One region of the Methylobacterium carpenticola genome, then DNA from elsewhere that is predicted to be linked to it. Evidence: riboswitches for the same ligand, from Rfam matches in the RefSeq annotation. Region 1 holds a riboswitch; each other region holds the start of a gene.
The links. Region 1 has a riboswitch for cobalamin ahead of ACE101_RS01435 (TonB-dependent receptor). Riboswitches for the same ligand answer to the same signal wherever they lie in the genome.
Positions count from the first base shown of each region.

Region 1 (4,271 bases):
CCCTCCGCGTTCTCGCGCCCATCTGATCGGAGAGAACGCGCCACGTCCCTGCACTGTGGGTGGTCTATGAGTGCGTCATCGATCTCGCCCTCATCTCGAATGATCCGCAAACTGGAGAGCAACACCAATCTCTCGGACGAGGATCGACTGGCTCTTGAACGCCTGCCTTTCCACGAGAAGGTGCTCTGGGCACGCTAGGATCTGACTCAGGAAGGCAACCGCCCGTCCAACTGCTACCTTTTGGTGGAGGGCTGGCTCATCCGCTGCAAGGTGTTGCGCGACAGCAGGCGGCAGATCCTCTCGTTGCATGTTCCGGGCGAAGTACCCGACCTGCATGCCTTGTACCTGCACGCAACAGATTGCGCTCTGGCTACCCTGACCCACGCTAGAGTCGCCTGCATCCCGCACGAGGCCTTTCGTACTTTGATAGCTGCTCGCCCCACGATTGCAGCGGCACTCTGGCGAGAGACACTGATCGACGCGCAGATCTACCAGCAGCGGGTGATCGGGCTGGGTCGTCGCGGTGCGCTGGGCCGTATCGCCCACCTTTTCTGCGAGACGTACGTCAGGCTAAGCGCCACCGGCTTGGCCAAGGATCACCGCTGCGAGTTCCCGCTCACACAAGCCGATGTAGGCGACGCAGTCGGGCTCTCGACGGTGCACGTCAACCGTTCGCTGCAGACCCTGCGTGCGGAGCAGCTGATCAGCTGGCAGGGGCGTTCACTGGAGATATTGAACTGGAAGAGGCTGGTGGCGGTGGCTGACTTCGACCCCGCCTACCTGCACTTGGACAAGTCGGCAGCATCATGAGCCTGCAATTGTAAAATCCTGAACTTGATTAGACAGACAGTGTCAGCCTCACTTCCCTTCAGCCCGACCGAGGATGGCTTGGCGTGCGGTCACGCCGTCAAGCCCTGCGCCTGCGGCGCACCGCTTCGCGGCTTCGGGGCCTGACCGCCTGACCGAACCAAGCCAGAGGTTTTCAGGCCGAAAATGGCTTGCTGCAGGAGCACTACTCTCCCCTTGATCGCGCCTCAACCTGACACTGTCCGACAGATCAAATCCTGACTTTTACACTGAATTTCAGTCTACTCGCCCTGCTGTGATCGACCGCATGTGCAGAGCCAGCCATGATCATCAGCACCTCGGCAGCGGCGTCGTGTAGCGCGGCGTGCGCATCTCGAACTTCGTCGGCCACGTCCGCTCGGCGATGGCCGAGTAGTCCGCGCACGCCATCATCGCGCAACGCGCCGAGCCTACTGCTGCGAGCATGACACGCCGCAATCCCCGCCGTGCCTACGACCGCCAGGGCCGGGAGATCGCCCCGCCCACGATCGGCAGTTTGCGCGCGCAGGGCGATACCACAGCGGCCGTGTTCTGCTACGTGCCAGACTGCCACCGCAGCGTGGTCATCAGCACCGACCGCTTCCCAGCCGACTTGCCCTTCCCCGACATCGTGCACGCCCACCGGAATTCGCCAGCAGTGTCCCGTCGTTTTCTGGACATCAATGCGATGTGCCCTGCGGGGCACACACCAGCAGATCTTACGGGATGCCGTTGACCGTCAGACACCCGACTGCAACACAGATCAGGACGGTTCCCCTCGGGGATCAAAAGGGAACGCGGTGCGGGTTCATGCCCCAAGCCGCGGCTGCCCCCGCAACTGTAAGCGGCGAGCCTGCCATCACCAGCGTCACTGGGTGCCTCACCCGGGAAGACGATGGCAGGCCCTGACCCGTGAGCCAGGAGACCTGCCGTCAGCCGTGGTCACACGCGAAACGCGTCGGGCGGGGTGTCCTGACGGGTGTCGAAGCGGGCCATCGCGCCCGCCCGACCTTGCTCGCGGTGACGTGCCACTGCCGTTGCCCGAGGCTCGCCCGTGTTCTCGCTCTTCCCCCAGGCTGTTTCTCCGCCGTGCGCGCGCGTGAAGGCGGCGCTGCTCCTGTCGACCGCTGCTGCGATCTTCACTCCAGTGGGCACGCATGCCCAGGAGCAGGCACCGGCATCCGGCGGAAGCGTGATGGCCCTCGACCAGATCACGGTCGCAGGCCAGAGGTCGGGCGTGAACCTGCTGGCACCCACCCCCTACACGGCCGCGCCAGCCGGGCTCAATCTTGCCACGCCGAACCGCAGCGGCAGCCGCCTCGACCTCTCGCCGCTGGAGACGCCGGCCAGCATCGAGATCATCTCCGGCCAGAAGATCCGCGAGCGCGGGCAGGAGACGGTGCAGGAGGCCGTCACCCAGAATGCCACCGGCATCACCACGATCGGCGCGCCCGGCAACGGCTTCGGCTCCTACACCGCCCGCGGCTTTGCCGGCGTCAACTCGGTGATGCAGCTCTACGACGGCACCCGGCTCTACGTCGGCGCTGGCACCATCACGTATCCGTTCGACACCTGGAACGTCGACCGCATCGAGGTGCTGCGTGGTCCGGCCTCCGTGCTCTACGGTGACGGCGCCATCGGCGGCATCATCAACGTGGTGCCCAAGAAGCCGACCCTCGTTCCGATCAATGAGGCCCGCGCCGCGGTAGGCTCCGACGGCATCAAGCGCCTCGCCATCGACTCGGGCGGTCCGGTCAGCGAGAACCTGTTCTACCGCCTCAACGTGAGCGGCAACCAGGCCGACGGCTGGCTGCGGCAGAACGGCGAGTTCTCCAACCTCGCGATCTCCGGCGCGCTGCTGTTCCAGGCCACGCCCGACCTCGCCTTCACGCTCTCGCACGATTACGGCTACCAGGAGCCGCTGCGCTACTTCGGCACCCCGCTGATCGGCGGGCGTGTCGATCCACGCACCCGGTTCAACAACTACAACGTCGATGACAGCCGGATCATCTTCAAGGACAACTGGACTCAGCTCAAGACCGAGTGGACCCCCAGTGCGGACGTGACTATCCGCAACACCGCCTATCATCTCACCTCGAACCGCCGCTGGCGTGACGTCGAGACCTACGCCTTCGTGCCGGCGACCGGCCTGATCCGGCGCTCCGACTACATCGAGATCTTCCACGACCAGGAGCAGATCGGCAACCGCTTCGATGCTGCATTCCGCGGCAATCTGTTCGGGTTCAAGAACGAGTTCGTGGTCGGCTTCGATGTCAACCACATCGACTTCCTGCACACCAACAACTCGCCCTACGGCGGCGTGAGCACCGTCAATCCTTACGTCTTCTCGCCTGGTATCTTCCTTCGGGTGAATGGAACCAGTCCCGGCTACGCCACCACCTCAGACCAGTACTCGCTGTTCGCAGAGGACCGGCTGATCGTCACGGATCAGCTCTCCTTGATCGCCGGCGTGCGCTACGATGCCCCGACCGTCCGCCGCGAGGATCTGCGCAACCCGTCCGCCAACTTCACCAAGGATTTTAGTGCGGTCAGCTACCGGTTCGGCGTCGTCTTCAACCCGATGCCCGACAGCTCGCTCTACGCGAGCTACGCCACGGCCGTCGATCCGGTGAACTCGCTCATCACGCTGTCACTCGCACAGAAGGACTTCGAACTCTCGACCGGCGAGCAGGTCGAGGTCGGTTACAAGCAGGTGTTCTGGGGCGGCCGGGGCGAGTTCACGCTCGCAGGCTACCGGATCAAGAAGGACAACCTGCTCACCGTCGACCCTCAGCGCCCGACCGTGGCGATCCAGGTCGGCAGCCAGTCTTCGCACGGGGTCGAGGCCTTCGTATCTCTCGGTCTGTGGGAGAACTGGCGCATCGAAGGCAACCTCGCCCTGCTGCACGCGCAGTACGACGATTTCCAACAGGCGGTTGGCGGCGTTGCGGTCAACTTCGCAGGCAAGCAGCCGATCAACGTGCCGGAGCGCGTGGCCAATCTCTGGCTGTCCTGGGCTTTCGCGCCACGCTGGGAGGCGCGGGCCGGCGTGCAATTTGTCGGAGAAACCTTCAGCGACTTCGCCAACACCGTGCGGCGGCCAGCCTACGAGGTCGTGAACGCGAGCCTCGACTACCGCGTCACGGACACCTCGCGCTTCAGCGTGCGAGTCTACAACCTGCTCGACACGATCTACCCGGTCACGGGCGGGTCCACCTACTGGCTGCTGGGCCGCCCTCGTTCGGTCGAGGTGGCCTACAACATTGCGTTCTGAGCTGCGATGCGCCGGGTCGTGAAGCGCCTGAAGCGGTGGCTGTACCTTGGCCACCGCTGGCTCGGGATCGCCACCTGCCTGCTGTTCGTGATCTGGTTCGTGTCCGGCGTGGTGATGATGTACGTCGGCTTTCCGGCCCTGACCGAAGCCGAGCGGCGCGCAGCCCTGCCGG
Region 1 is NZ_JBHZEO010000001.1:265,982-270,252, reverse strand. Features, by position in the region: gene ACE101_RS01445 (Crp/Fnr family transcriptional regulator) at 202-810, shown strand; gene ACE101_RS01440 (hypothetical protein) at 1,138-1,272, opposite strand; cobalamin riboswitch at 1,578-1,773, shown strand; gene ACE101_RS01435 (TonB-dependent receptor) at 2,021-4,099, shown strand; gene ACE101_RS01430 (PepSY domain-containing protein) at 4,106-4,271, shown strand, end outside.

Region 2 (4,271 bases), 400 kb from region 1:
TCCTGTTCGAGCCCGGCGCGAGCGCGAAGCTGCCCGGGATCATCGGATCGCTCGGGGCGCGGCGCGTCCTGCTCGTGACCGACCGGGGCGTGCGCGGCGCCGGCCTGACCGCGGCGGCGGAAGCGGCCCTCGCGGCCGCCGGCCTCGCCGTCACCGTCTACGACGCCGTGGTGGCCGATCCGCCCGCCGCCGTGATCGAGGCCGCGGCCGCGCAGGCCCGGGCGGAGGCGACGGACCTCGTGCTCGCGATCGGCGGCGGCTCGGCCCTCGATACGGCGAAGCTCGTCGCCTATCTGGCGCGGAGCGACGAGCCCCTCGAATCGCTCTACGGCGTCGGGCTGGCGAAGGGCCGGCGCCTGCCCCTGATCCTCGTGCCGACCACCGCCGGCACCGGCTCCGAGGTGACGCCGATCTCGATCGTGACGACGCCGAGCGACGAGAAGAAGGGCGTGGTCGCCCCCGCCCTCCTGCCCGACTGGGCGGTGCTCGACCCGGATCTCACCCTCGGCCTGCCCGCCCCGGTGACGGCGGCGACCGGCATCGACGCGATGGTGCACGCCATCGAGGCCTATACGAGCCGGCACCGCAAGAACCCGATGTCGGACCAGCTCGCCCGCCAAGCCCTGGCGCTGCTCTCGGCGCATATCCGCGCGGCCTGCCGGGACGGCGCCGACCGCGCGGCGCGGGGCGGCATGCTGCTCGGCTCGATGCTCGCCGGCATGGCCTTCGCGAACGCGCCGGTCGCGGCGGTGCACGCCCTCGCCTATCCGATCGGGGCGCTCTTCCACGTGCCGCACGGGCTCTCGAACGCCCTGGTGCTGATGGGGGTGATGCGCTTCAACCTGCCCGAGGCGCAGGGCCTCTACGCGGAACTCGCGCCGATCCTCGATCCCGCCGCGGCCGGGCTCGCCCCGGCGGAGGCCGCGGCCCGCTTCGTGGAGAGCCTCGGGGTGATCTGCCGCGAATGCGGCGTGCCGGCTTCCCTGGCGGCGGTCGGCATCGGCGAGGCGGATCTGCCGCGCCTCGCCGCGGATGCCATGAAGCAGACCCGGCTCCTCGTGAACAACCCGCGCGAGGTGGCCTACGCGGACGCCTTCGCGATCTACTCGGAGGCCCTGGACGGGCGCAGCCGCGCGGCGCCGGAGGCACCCCGCTCCTGAGGAGCCCGTCAGAGGACGAGCAGGACCAGAACCTCGGTGACCAGCGAGGCCGCGACGGCGATTCCGAGCAGCGTCAGGGTGGGCAGGTCGCCCGCCCGCGTGCGAACCGCCGGGCGGGCGGGCGGCACGGGCAGGGTCAGGACGTGAGCGGTCATCGGAGGATCCTCGACAGGGACGGCCGGGATGGCGTCGTCGGGGATCGTTCTCACCGGCCGGGCACGCCGCCGCCTTGATCCGGATCAAGCCCCGGCACCGGCACCGGGCAACGATTGACCCCAACCTTCCCCTGAGGCTAAGCTTCGCGGCGACGGTTCCCCTCGGGGATCAAAAGGGAACGTGGTGAGGGCGCAGGCCCGAAGCCGCGGCTGCCCCCGCAACTGTGAGCGGCGAGCCCTCCATCACGACGTCACTGGGGCCATCCCTGGGAAGACGATGGGGGGTGCTGACCCGCGAGCCAGGAGACCTGCCGTCAGCCGTGGTCACACGCGAGCACGCCGGGCGGGGTGTCCTGGTGGGAGCCGGATCGGGCGCGAAGCGGCCGTGCGGCTGCGTTCGCGGTGACGTGCCACACCCGTCCTCCGCCCGCCGTGACCGCTGCCGCCCGCCGACCCGAATCCCGAACCGATGCCGCAGGGCGATCGGCCAGGGCTGCCCGTCGGTCCCGGGTATGTAACTTTATAACGTTACATCCCTTGCCAGCTCGGCTACGGAAGGGGACGACGGCCCGCTTCGGATCCCCCATGCCCGCGCTTCGCGCCTCCTCCCCGCTCTTCGCCCTCCTCCTCGCCGCGCCCGCCGGCGCGCAGGAGATCGCCCTCGACACGATCGACGTGGCCGGCCGCTTCCGCGAGGGTCCGCCCCCCGGCCTCGCCCTCGAGACGCCGGCCCGCTCCGGCAGCCGCCTCGGCCTGACCCCGCTCCAGACCCCGGCCAGCATCGACGTGATCTCGGGCGAGACCATCCGCGCCCGCGGCCAGACCACCATCGCGGATGCGGTGACGCAGAACGCCACCGGCATCACCAGCATCGCGGCGCCCGGGAACGGCAACCTCTCCTTCACCAGCCGGGGCTTCGCCGGGGCGGGCTCGGTGCAGCAGCTCTACGACGGCACGCGGCTCTATGTCGGGGCGGGCACCGTCACCTTCCCGTTCGATCCCTGGTCGGCGGAGCGGATCGAGGTGCTGCGCGGCCCGGCCTCCGTGCTCTACGGCGAGGGCGCCATCGGCGGCGTGATCAACGTGGTGCCGAAGAAGCCGGTCTTCACGCCCGTGAACGAGGCCCAGGCCGCCCTCGGCTCGGACGGCACGGCGCGGCTCGCCCTCGATTCGGGCGGCCCCATCGGCGAGGCGATGGCCTATCGCGTCACCGTCAGCGGCAACCGCGCGGATGGCTGGATCCGGCCGGACGGCGATTTCCGCAACCTCGCGGTCTCGGGCGCGGTGACGCTCCGGGCCGCCCCCGACCTCAGCTTCACCCTCTCGCACGACCTCGGCACCAACGAGCCCGCCCGCTACTGGGGCTCGCCGCTCATCGACAACCGCGTGCCGGAGCGCATCCGCTTCACCAACTACAACGTCCAGGACGCGCGCATCGCCTGGCTCGACAACTGGACGCAGCTGCGCACCGAGTGGACCCCGAGCGCGGATATCACGATCCGCAACACCGCCTACCGGCTCTCCACCGAGCGGCACTGGCGCGACGTGGAGCAGTACACCTACCTGCCGGCCACGGGCCGGGTCAGCCGCAGCGACTACATCGAGATCCTCCACCATCAGGAGCAGGTCGGGAACCGCTTCGACGCCACCTACCGCCACAGCCTCTTCGGCCTGCCGAACACCGTGGTGGCGGGCTTCGACGTGAACCACGTCGCCTTCGCGCGCGACAGCAACACGCCCTTCGACGGCGAGACCACCGTCGATCTCCTGCGCCCGGTGCCGGGCTCCTTCCTCAACCTCGCCGGCACCCGCCGGGACATCATCTCGCGGATGAACCAGGCCTCGGTCTTCGCGGAGGACCGGCTGGAGCTGACGCCGCAGCTCGCGCTGATCTCCGGCGTGCGCTTCGATTCCCCCACCGTCACGGTGGAGCGGCCGCTCGCCGGCACGGCCTTCACCAAGACCTTCGAATCCCTCAGCTACCGCTTCGGCGCGGTCTACAACCCGGTTCCCGACCTCGCGCTCTACGCGCAATACGCCACCGCGGCCGATCCGCTGGGCAGCCTGATCACCACGAGCGTGTCGCAGGCGCAGTTCAACCTCGCCACGGGCGAGCAGATCGAGGCGGGCGCGAAGGGGATCTTCGCCGGCGGCCGGGGCGAGTGGACGCTCGCCGCCTACCACATCGCCAAGGACAACCTCCTGGTGCCCGACCCCGACCGTCCGACCGTGTCGCGGCAGGTCGGCCGCCAATCCTCGCGGGGCGTCGAGGCCGCCCTGGCCTTCGCCCTCGACGATCACTGGCGGATCGAGGCCAACACCGCCCTGCTCCAGGCCCGCTACGACGCCTTCTCCCAGCCGGTGAACGGGACCGTGGTGTCGTACGCCGGCAACGTGCCGGTCGACGTGCCGGAGCGCGTCACCAATGTCTGGGTCGCCTACGCCTTCGCCCCGGGCTGGGTGGCGCGGCTCGGGATCAACAATGTCGGGCCGGTCTTCAGCGATTTCGCCAACAGCGTGCGCCGGCCGGGCTACACCCTGGTCAATGCCAGTCTCGACCGGCAGGTGACGCCGGATTCACGCCTGTCGCTGCGCGGCTACAACCTCACGGACAAGATCTACGCCGTGTCGGGCAACACCAATTCCTGGCTCCTCGGCCAGCCGCGCTCGATCGAGATCGCCTATCTGGTGCGGTTCTGACGTGCCGGTGCGCAAACGCCTGAAGCGCTGGCTGCATCTCGGCCACCGCTGGCTCGGCATCGCGACCGGGCTGTTCTTCGCGGTCTGGTTCGTGTCGGGGCTGGTGATGCTGTTCGTCGGCTTCCCCGCCCTCACGGAAGCCGAGCGGCGGGCGGCCCTGCCGCCCCTCGCCCTCGACGCGGTGCGGATCGGGCCGCAGGAGGCGCTGGCGCGGGCGGGGGCCACGGCCTTCCCCGCCGCCCTCGCCCTTTCCATG
Region 2 is NZ_JBHZEO010000001.1:665,950-670,220, reverse strand. Features, by position in the region: gene ACE101_RS03200 (iron-containing alcohol dehydrogenase) at 1-1,160, shown strand, start outside; gene ACE101_RS03195 (hypothetical protein) at 1,169-1,315, opposite strand; cobalamin riboswitch at 1,453-1,645, shown strand; gene ACE101_RS03190 (TonB-dependent receptor) at 1,901-4,015, shown strand; gene ACE101_RS03185 (PepSY domain-containing protein) at 4,023-4,271, shown strand, end outside.
Region 2: it holds a riboswitch for cobalamin, as region 1 does, so the genes downstream of both, ACE101_RS03190 (TonB-dependent receptor) here and ACE101_RS01435 (TonB-dependent receptor) in region 1, are expected to answer to the same signal.

Region 3 (4,271 bases), 3.9 Mb from region 1:
GACGGTTCCGGTGTTCGGCAGCGCCTACCAGCAGGGCCTCGACTGGCTCGGCACGGTGGTCGGCCGCGCGGGCTACGCCTTCGACCGGTTCTTCATCTTCGGCATGGGCGGTCTCGCCTACGGCGACGTGACCACGGGCGCGACCTTCTTCAACCCGGCCGGCGCGCTCGCCTATACGGGCCGCGTCACCGACTTCAAGACCGGCTACGCCTATGGCGGCGGCATCGAGTACGCCATCCCGGCCGACAGCTTCCTCGCCCGGCTCAACCTGCTGAGCTTCGTCGGCGTCCAGACCGCGGCGGTGACGCTGAAGGCCGAGTACCTGCACTACGACCTCGGCAACCGCACGGTGCTAATCAACAACGTCGGCCTGCCGGGCGCGACCGGCTCCTACAACGCGCGCTACCACACCGAGGGCAACCTCGTGCGCGCGGGCTTCAGCTACAAGTTCAACGGCCTCTGAGCCGCGATGCGTGAGCGGGGCGGCCCGGCAGGGCCATCCCGCCGCAAAAGCGCAGGGGGCTCAGAACTCGATCCCCTCCTGCGCCTTCACCCCCGCGGCGAAGTGGTGCTTCACCTGGGCCATCTCGGTCACGAGGTCGGCCGCCGCGATGAGGTCGGGCTTGGCGTTGCGGCCCGTCACGACCACGTGCAGATCCGGCCTGCGCGCGCCCAGAACCGCCACGATCTCGGCGAGGGGCAGGTACTCGTAGCGCAGCGCGATGTTGAGTTCGTCGAGGATGAGGAGGCGGATGCTCTCGTCCTCCATCAGGCGCCGGGCCTGGGCCCAGGCGGCCTCGGCGGCGGCCACGTCCCGCGCCCTGTCCTGGGTCTCCCAGGTGAAGCCCTCGCCCATCGTGTGCCAGGCCACCTGATCGCCGAACCGGTCGAGGGCGAAGCGCTCGCCGGTCTCCCACGCGCCCTTGATGAACTGCACCACGCCGACGCGCCAGCCGCGGCCGAGCGCCCGCAGCATCAGCCCGAAGGCCGCCGTCGACTTGCCCTTGCCGGGGCCGGTATGGACGATCAGCAGACCCTTCTCGATGGTCTTGCCCGCGACCTCGGCGTCCTGAACGGCCTTGCGCTTGGCCATCTTGGCCCGGTGCCGGGCCTCCTCCTCGGTCTCCATCCTCACTCTCCCTTCACGACGAGCGGCAGGCCCGCCACCACGAGGACGACCCGGTCGGCGATGGCCGCGAGCCGCTGATGCAGCCGCCCGGCCTCGTCGCGGAAGCGCCGGGCCAGCGCGTTGTCGGGCACGATGCCGAAGCCGACCTCGTTCGAGACCAGCACCAGCGGCCCCGCGTGCCGCGCGCAAGCGTCCACGAGCGCCCCGGTCTCGGCGGCGAGATCCGCCTCCGCCAGGAGCGCGTTGGTGAGCCACAGGGTCAGGCAATCGACCAGCACGGGCCGCCCGGGCTCCGCCGCGCCGAGCGCGCCGGCGAGGTCGCGGGGCGCGTCGCGGGTCTCCCAGCCCGCGGGCCGGCGGGCCCGGTGCTCGGCGATGCGGGCCCGCATCTCGTCGTCGTAGGCCTGCGCCGTGGCGACGTAGATCCAGGGCGCCGCCGCCGCCTGGACGAGCCGCTCGGCATAGGCGCTCTTGCCCGAGCGGGCGCCGCCGAGCACCAGGGTCAGGCGGGGCAGGGCCGCTGCGTCACTCGCCACCTTGGGTCTCCCCCACAAATCCAAGCCGCGATTCCCTTCGGCCGAGCCCGTGCCGATTGCAAGCCCGGGTCCGAGCCGCTAGTTTCCGCCGCGACGGTGCCTCGGCGACGAGGTGAAAAGGGAACGCGGGACGGGGTGTCAGCCCCGAAGCCGCGGCTGCCCCCGCAACTGTGAGCGGCGCGCATGCCCGCCATCGGCCACTGGAGCGATCCGGGAAGGCGGTGGGCACTTCATCAACGCCGCGAGCCAGGAGACCTGCCGTCACCCGCTGTCTCTCAACGCCGCCGGCGGGGCGGCAGGAGTTCGTCATGGTCGCTGTCACCCGTACCCTTTCCCCCGCGCTCGCCGGCGAACGGCTGACCGCGGTGCTCGTCGCCGCCGTCCTGGGGCTCGGCCTGCTCTTCGTGTCGGGCTTCTCCCCGGCCGTCGCGCTGCACAACGCCGCGCACGACTGGCGCCACGCGCACAACTTCCCCTGCCACTGAGCGCTCGCACGCTCACGTCAGTGCTGGCCCCGCCCGGCGCCCCATGCGCCGGGCGGGCGCTTGCCATGCGGGAATCCCATCCATGACGATCCGATTGATCTCCGCGGCCCTCGTCGCGGGCTTCCTGGCCGCCTGCGTGGCGTCCGGGCTGCAATTCGCCCTGACCTCGCCGCTCATCCTCGAAGCGGAGAAGTACGAGAACCATGCGGGCCTGACCGCCCCCGAGCCCGGCCCGGCCTCGCTCATCGTTCTCGCCCATGCCGAGCACGGCGCCGGCCATGCCCCGGCCGGCACGGCGCCGGATGCCGGGGCTTCGGAGTGGCAGCCGGCGCCCGGCCTGCCGCGGCTCGCCTTCACGGCGCTCGCCACGCTGGTGAGCGGGGTCGGCTACGCGCTCGTCCTCGGCGCGGTGCTGCTGGCGACCGGACGGACGATCACGCGCGGGGAAGCCCTGCGCTTCGCCATCGGCGGCTTCCTCGCCGCGAGCCTCGCCCCGGCGGTCGGCCTGCCGCCGGAACTGCCCGGCATGGGCGGCGAGGCGCTGGAGCTCCGGCAGGCGTGGTGGGTCGCGACGGCGCTCGCCACCGCGGCGGGGCTCTACCTCATCGCCATCCGCGGCGGGGCCGTCGCGGCGGCGGCGGGCCTCGCGCTGATCGTGGCGCCGCATGCCTGGGGGGCGCCGCACGTGGCCGAGAGCGGCGCGCTGCCGGCGGCGGTGGCGGCGCAGTTCGCGGCCCGCTCGCTCGCGGTGGCCTTCGTGTTCTGGACGGTGCTCGGCCTGTCCTTCGGCTGGGCCTGGGACGCCGTCGCCCGCGAGCGCACCGGCCGCGGACGGGTGGCCGCATGAGCGTCACCCTCTACGTCTGCACCACCTGCCGGGCGGAGGGCGATCCGCCCGAGGGGCCGCGGGCCGGGGCCCGGCTGCACACCGCCCTCGCCGAAGCCTTCACGGGCGAGGCCGTGCGGGTCGAGCCGGTGGAATGCCTCTCGGTCTGCAAGCGGCCCTGCACGGTCGCGGTCGCCTCGCCCGGCCGCTGGACCTACGTCTACGGCGATCTCGACCCGGCCAACGCCGCCGCCATTCTCCGGGACGGGCTGCCGCGCTACGCGGCGACGCCCGACGGCATCGTGCCCTGGCGCGAGCGCCCGGAAGCCTTCCGCAAGGGCGTCGTCGCCCGCATCCCCCCGTTTCCCGCATGACCCTGCTTCAGAAGATCCCCTGCACGATCGTCACCGGCTTCCTCGGCGCGGGAAAGACCACGCTCGTGCGCCACGTGGTGGAGCACAACGACGGCCGGCGCCTCGCGATCATCGTCAACGAATTCGGCGATGTCGGCTTCGACGGCTCGCTGCTCGCCTCCTGCGGCGTGCCGGGCTGCGACGAGGACGCGGTGGTGGAGCTGCCGAACGGCTGCATCTGCTGCACGGTGGCGGACGATTTCGTGCCCGCCCTCAACCGTCTGCTCGACCGGCCCGAGCCGCCGGAGCACATCCTGATCGAGACCTCCGGCCTCGCCCTGCCCAAGCCCCTGGTGCAGGCCTTCAACTGGCCGGCGATCCGCTCGCGGGTGACGGTGGACGGCGTCGTCGCGGTGGTGGACGGGCCCGCGGTGGCCGCGGGCGCCTTCGCGGACGACCCGGAGGCGCTCCGGGCCCAGCGCGCGGCCGATCAGGCGGTGGACCACGACAACCCGCTGGAGGAGGTGTTCGAGGACCAGCTCCTCTGCGCCGACCTCGTGGTCATGAACAAGGGCGACCTCCTCGATGCCGAGAGCCGCGCGCGGGTGCGGGCCGAGATCGAGGGACACCTGCCGCGGGCGGTGAAGCTCGTGGAGACGGCGCACGGCGCCATCGACCCGCGGGTGCTGCTCGGCCTCAACGCGGCGGCCGAGGGCGACCTCGCGGCGCGCCCCTCGCACCACGAGACCGAGGAGGACCACGACCACGACGATTTCGACAGCGTGGCGGTCCCGGTCGCGGCGGCGGGCTCGCCGGACGATCTCGCGGCCCGGGTGGCGCGGGCCGCGGAGGTGCCGGGCGTGCTGCGCATCAAGGGCTTCTGCGCCGTGGCCGAGAAGCCGATGCGGCTGGTGGTGCAGGGGGTGGGCCGGCGCATCGCCC
Region 3 is NZ_JBHZEO010000001.1:4,124,848-4,129,118, forward strand. Features, by position in the region: gene ACE101_RS19315 (outer membrane protein) at 1-463, shown strand, start outside; gene cobO (cob(I)yrinic acid a,c-diamide adenosyltransferase) at 524-1,129, opposite strand; gene cobU (bifunctional adenosylcobinamide kinase/adenosylcobinamide-phosphate guanylyltransferase) at 1,132-1,665, opposite strand; cobalamin riboswitch at 1,743-1,943, shown strand; gene ACE101_RS19330 (CbtB domain-containing protein) at 1,974-2,150, shown strand; gene ACE101_RS19335 (CbtA family protein) at 2,233-2,997, shown strand; gene ACE101_RS19340 (DUF1636 family protein) at 2,994-3,350, shown strand; gene cobW (cobalamin biosynthesis protein CobW) at 3,347-4,271, shown strand, end outside.
Region 3: it holds a riboswitch for cobalamin, as region 1 does, so the genes downstream of both, ACE101_RS19330 (CbtB domain-containing protein) here and ACE101_RS01435 (TonB-dependent receptor) in region 1, are expected to answer to the same signal.